Regions from separate parts of the Exiguobacterium sp. s168 genome, predicted to be linked through region 1. Evidence: predicted binding sites of a transcription regulator. Region 1 holds the regulator's gene; the other holds the start of a gene.

Region 1 (3,133 bases):
CGAGGAGTTAGATATTTGGTATTGGTGGAGACTATCGGGATCGAACCGACGACCTTTTGGCTGCCAGCCAAACGCTCTCCCAGCTGAGCTAAGCCCCCATGAATTATCTTTAGTATACGCATCACTAACTGCTTTATCAATATAAAAAGAACGCTTTCACAAAAAAGAATTCCTTCCAAAATCGTCGGAAGGAATTCACGATTCATTTATTCAATTCACGCATCAAATCCGCCTGTCGTTCAAGCTCTGCCTGTTGCTCGAGGATCAAGACCTTTTTGTACGTCCGCGCAGAAATCAAGATACTGATCTCATAGAGAACGAACAATGGTACCGAGATCATCAAGTGTGACGTCACGTCCGGCGGTGCGATCAATGCCGCAACGACGAACAGCGCAAAGTACGCATATTTCCGATTCTTTCGCATGAAATATGGCGTCACGAGACCAAGACGTGTCAGGAACATCGTCACGACCGGCAATTGGAACAGAAGACCGAACGGCATCGTCAACCGGATTAAGAAACTGAAGTAGTTCTCGACTCCGATGACTTGTTCGATTCCGAGCTCTTTCCCGAGATCCGTTGAGACTTCAAGCAAGAAGGGAAGCAACCAGAAATACGAGAAGGCTACGCCAGCCAAAAACAGAAAGAAGATGACCGGAATATACGTCAATGTCGCTTTTTGCTCCTTGTCATAAAGTCCTGGTCGGACAAATGCCCAGAGTTGATACATCCAGAACGGTGACGCTAAAATCAGCGCAATGATGAACGCAAGATTCAAATACAACATTAAAGGATCGGCGACGTTGAAGGCATTCAAACCGATACCGAGCTCTTTTAAGTCCGCTTGCAAGAAGCGAACGAGCGGTCGGACGAGCGGAAATGCGACAGCGAACAGGACGACGACGATGATAAGCGACCAGACGATCCGCTTACGCAGTTCGTCAAGGTGCGACGTCATGCTTTGCTCTTGATCAACCGTCATGATTCAATCACTTCTCTTTCGGTTCGTCCTTTTTATCGTCGTCCATGATGCCGTTCGTGGCATTCTTGAACTCTTTCAATGTCTGACCCGCAGCGCGTCCGAATTCTGGTAACTTCTTCGGTCCGAAGATGATCAATGCGACGACCGCGATTAATCCGATGCTCGCTGGTCCGATACCTAGTGTGAGCGGGATAAGGTTTTCCATTATGATTTCACTCCTTCAGCTGATTGCGAATAATGCTTCATGAAATAAACTAACGACTGCAACTCGATCGATAAATCGATGTGATGGACCCGGACGCTCGCTGGCACGTTCAACCGTGCTGGCGTAAAGTTCAGGATGCCTGTCACACCATACTCGACTAACTCATCCGCTACTGACTGTGCGAACTGCGATGGAACCGTCAAGATGGCAACATCGACCTGATTCGCTTCGATTTGTTCTTTCATGTCCGAAACATGATAGATTGGAACGTCATGCGTCGTTGTTCCGACCTTCTCTTCGTCCGCATCAAACGCAACGACTATCCGAGTACTATTATTCTTTAAAAAGTTATAATTTGCAAACGCTGTTCCGAGATGACCGACCCCGATTAAGGCAACATTCGTCACCTCATCTTGATTCAATGTTTTGCGGAAAAACGTTAAGAGATGTTGAACGTTATATCCATACCCCTTCTTCCCTAATGCCCCAAAGTAGGAAAAATCGCGACGAATCGTTGCTGAATCAACCTTCACCGCCTCGCTTAACTCAGCAGAAGAGACGCGGAGCTTGCCTGAATTGTATAAACTTTGGATGAAGCGATAATATAGCGGCAACCGTTTTGCTGTCGCTTGTGGAATTTTTGTGTCTGGTCCATTCATCCTGCAGTTCCCCCTTCGGCCACATCCATCGTGGCACCCAAATCTTTGCAAAAAGCTTTCTACTCTCCTTGATTGTAAACCACTTCACATAGAGTCACAAATAATATATTCCGCAGGACCTCGCGCTTTTGTTCGTGATAAACTAAAGGGTGGAAGGATGGATGGAAATGATACTCTTACAAGTCAATCAACTCTCGAAATCATTCGGCGTCGAGCCGATTTTAGAAAATATCAAACTGGAAGTACAAGAGCGGGATCGGATTGCGCTCGTCGGACGAAACGGTGCCGGTAAATCGACCTTGCTCAAAATCATCGCTGGTGAACTCAGTCATGACTCGGGCGACATCATGAAAGGCAAGGATGTCAAAATCGGTTATCTTGCACAAGACAGTGGTCTCGAATCGAATGAGACGATCTGGAACGAGATGCTGACCGTCTTCGAACATCTCCAGGAACAAGAACGAACACTGCGCCGGATGGAAATCGAAATGGGCATGGAGCATATCTTGAACGACCCGGTCGCTTACGATCGTCTCTTGAAGACGTACGACCAAGCACAACACGACTTCTCAGAAGCCGGTGGTTATCAGTTCGAAGCGAATATCCGCTCCGTTTTGCACGGCATGCGCTTTTATCCGGATGATTACTCGCGCCGGATTCAGACATTATCCGGTGGTCAACGGACACGACTCGCCTTAGCGAAGATGCTTCTGCAAGCACCAGAGCTCCTCATTCTTGATGAGCCGACCAACCACCTTGATATCGATACACTCGCTTGGCTCGAAAGTTACCTCGGCGGTTATCGTGGCGCCGTCCTGATCGTCTCACACGACCGGTACTTCCTCGACCAAGTCGTCAATGTCGTCTATGAGCTGTCGCGCAATGTCTGTCGTAAGTTCACCGGGAACTACACGAAGTACTTGGAACAAAAAGCGGCCTTGTACGATCAAGAAATGAAACAGTTCGAACAGCAACAAGAAGAAATCGCGAAGATGCAGGACTTCATTCAACGCAACATCGCCCGGGCGACGACGACAAAACGTGCCCAAAGTGTCCGGAAACGGCTCGAGAAGGTCGACCGACTCGACCGACCAGATGGGGATGAACGTAGCACGGTCCTGTCCTTCCCAATTGAAAAACAGAGCGGGAACGATGTTCTTCAAGTCAATCAACTGGCGATTGGTTACGAAGAAGCTGTCTCAAAAGACATCACGTTCCGCTTGCAACGCGGCGAATCACTGGCACTCGTCGGACCAAACGGAATCGGAAAGTCGACGCTCTTGAAAG
Region 2 (3,133 bases), on a different contig from region 1:
ACGGCACATCGGCGCAACGAGAGCGTTGGTTCCAAAAAGGTTTTGATAACGGAACGATTGAAGGTGGAGACACATTCAAAGCGAAAAATCTGTGAGGCGGATCAACGATACTCTTTCTGAAACATCTTCCAGCTATTTCCGTAGATAAAGATGAGAAATTCAAAGAGGAGTGTCGAAGTTGAAACAGATTAGTTTGTTTTTATTGCTCTATACGGCTGTCGTTGTATTGACGTATATCGTGTCACGATTTGCACCAGATTTATTGCTCTACATGGTCTATATTGCAATTGCGTCATTAATCGTCATCACAGGCTACTTGCTGAAGCGACTCGTGATCAAACGTTAGAAATCAAAAAAACTGTGTTCTGCTTAAAAGCGGGACACAGTTTTTTGCTGATATGAACTTACCTTATGAACGGAACATCGTTGGATCATCCGGAACATTTTCAAGATACGCAATCCGTCCGTTTTCGTCGAGACGTGCGATATCTTTTCCGTCTTGTGTGAAGACACTACCGTCTGCCCGTTTCCCGCAAACTGCCCATCGTGTTTCATATGTTCCAGGTGTTGTCTCTTCCCATCCTGTATACATGTGCTTAATATCCTGATTCACTGTAAATACGTAACGGACAAATTGTTTCCAGGCTTCAATGCCGTGTTGTGGTTGTCCGTTTAAAACGAACGTGATGTCTGACGTAAACAAGGATACGAGATCCTCGAAAGCTTGTGCATCCGTGCGTGACGCGTCGAATAAGTCAAAATAGCGATTCAATACCATAGTAATAACCTCTTTCTGTTCATTAAAGTGCCATCATCCGATCTTTGATTAACATATGAAGCCGTTCTAAATGTTCTGGTGGACAGGAGGCATCTATGGCTTGACGAATCGAGCTGATGGATTCACGTTTCAGTGTCGATTGCCACGCATCTTCTGCCTCTGTCATCAGATTCGAGAGCAGACCGATCTCCTGTTCCTGAATCCCCATCAAATCTTCAAAGACACCGCTTGACGCGTACAACGTCTGTTTGCCCTCAATGGCTTGATAGACATCGAAGATTTGAATTTCTTCTGCGGAACGTCGTAAGCGAAAGCCCCCTTTGACACCTGGTACGGAATACAACAGATCCGCCTGAACGAGTTTTCGTAAGAGCTTTTGGAAATAGGTCGGTGAAGCACCAAGTTGTTGACTAATGAACTCACCGGACAAAACGGCGCGCTCTGGCAGGAAGGTTAAGAGCAACATTGCATAAACGGATTGCTCGACTCCTGTTTTCATTTGCATAGAAAGACTCCTTTCGTTAAACGTGGATAATATATATCCATAATGGTTCGATGATGAAAAATTGTCGAATGATATGCTCTCACAAAACCGTCACACCTTTTCGACAGCATCTGCATGGCATCCCTGTTCCGGATTCGGTATACTAAATATACGATATGTGAAAATATTCACTAAAAGTCGTTCACACTTTGTGAAAGGACGTTTGTATATGAATCCATTAAAAGGAATCGTCCAGATTCCACGTAGTATTCTCATTCAATTCATAATTGCGGCTTTCTTAATGGGGGTTGCGGTCGTCGGTCAGTCATATGGCATCGTGTTGACGGTCGATCGCATTTTCTTAAAAGAACAACCGTTTGAAGCCGTCATTCCGTTACTACTCACCGTTCTCGGTATGCTGTTGCTCCGGGTCGCCGTGACGTATTGGAACGGTCGTCTCGGTACGACGTTATCGGCACACATGAAGCAGGCACTCCGGGAAGCGCTCGTTGCGAAATACACAGGTCGCTCGGTCGAGATGATGCTACAAGGGCAAGCGGGACAGAAGGTCAGTGTCTTGCTCGATGCCGTAGACGAGATGGACAGCTATTACAGTCAATACTTGCCGAAAGTCGTCCAGACGACAATCGTTCCCTTGATGGTCTTGATCGCGGCATTCAGCTATGACTGGATCACCGGTCTCGTCATGATGATCACGGCACCGTTCATTCCGTTGTTTTACATCATCATCGGCATCATGACGCAAAAGCGGGCCGATGCTCAACTCGAGAAGATGACGGCGTTCTCAGGAATGTTTCTTGATACGTTGCAGGGATTGACGACCTTGAAGTTATTTGGTCGCGCGAAACGACAACGTGACGTCATCGAAAAAAGCAGTCTTGATTTCCGGGATGCGACGTTAACGGTCTTGAAGCTCGCTTTCTTGTCGTCGCTGATGCTTGAGTTCATCTCGATGCTCAGCATGGGAATGATCGCACTTGAGGTCAGTCTGCGCTTGATTCTGTTCCAAAGCATCACCTTCATTCCAGCGTTCCTGATGCTCGTGTTAGCACCAGAGTACTATCTTGCCTTAAAAGAGATGGGGGCTGCCTTCCATACCGGACGCGGTAGTGTCGCGGCAGCGAAACAGATCGCAGCCGAACTGACGGCAGACGATCGTCCCGTTGCCTTCGGTCAATCAGAACTTTCGATGAACCGTCCATCACGAATCGTCTTGGATGAAGTTGATTTTACGTATCAAGAAGGACGTTTTGCCTTACAAGACGTGACACTCGCGATTGAACCATATCAAAAAGTGGCGTTGATCGGTCGCAGTGGTGCCGGTAAGTCGACTGTCTTACAGTTGATTGCTGGACTCGCGGATCCAAAAGAAGGACGGATTCTGCTCGACGGGATTGAGCGCAGTCAGGTGGCGGAAGCAAGTTGGTTCCGTCAGTTGAGCTACATCTCGCAACATCCGTATCTGTATGCCGGAACGCTGGCAGAAAATATCGCGATCGGTGAACTCCGTCAAGCGACACCGGAAGAGATTTTCGAAGCGGCGCAGGCGGCAGGGCTCGAGGAGTTGATTGCGACGTTACCTGAAGGAATTAATACGGTCATCGGAGAAGGCGGACGTGGTCTATCGGGTGGCGAGAAACAGCGCGTTGCGTTGGCACGCGCATTCTTGAAGCGACCGAACGTCATCGTCTTTGATGAACCGACGACCGGACTCGACGTCAAAACAGAGCGACTGCTCCAACAAGCGATCGAACAGCTTGGACAAGCAGCGACGGTCATCACTGTCGCGCACCGCCTGCATACAATCGAGCGCTCAGATCAAATCGTCTTCCTCGACGGCGGACGAATCG

Evidence for each region. The regulator Rex, encoded in region 1, represses fermentation and respiration genes when NADH is low (regulators of the CRP and FNR family bind a similar motif). The targets are predictions, from matches to a motif close to TTGTGAAATATTTCACAA.
Region 2: the regulator Rex is predicted to act here: its motif matches at 1,439-1,456, upstream of cydD (thiol reductant ABC exporter subunit CydD).

What each region holds. Positions count from the first base shown of each region.
Region 1 is NZ_JACSNE010000007.1:118,315-121,447, forward strand. It holds tRNA gene KNQ15_RS06685 (tRNA-Ala) at 23-98, opposite strand; gene tatC (twin-arginine translocase subunit TatC) at 203-982, opposite strand; gene KNQ15_RS06695 (twin-arginine translocase TatA/TatE family subunit) at 990-1,187, opposite strand; gene KNQ15_RS06700 (redox-sensing transcriptional repressor Rex) at 1,187-1,846, opposite strand; gene KNQ15_RS06705 (ATP-binding cassette domain-containing protein) at 2,014-3,133, shown strand, end outside.
Region 2 is NZ_JACSNE010000012.1:55,598-58,730, reverse strand. It holds gene ypfJ (KPN_02809 family neutral zinc metallopeptidase) at 1-95, shown strand, start outside; gene KNQ15_RS08940 (hypothetical protein) at 179-346, shown strand; gene KNQ15_RS08935 (nuclear transport factor 2 family protein) at 410-784, opposite strand; gene KNQ15_RS08930 (RrF2 family transcriptional regulator) at 801-1,283, opposite strand; gene cydD (thiol reductant ABC exporter subunit CydD) at 1,492-3,133, shown strand, end outside.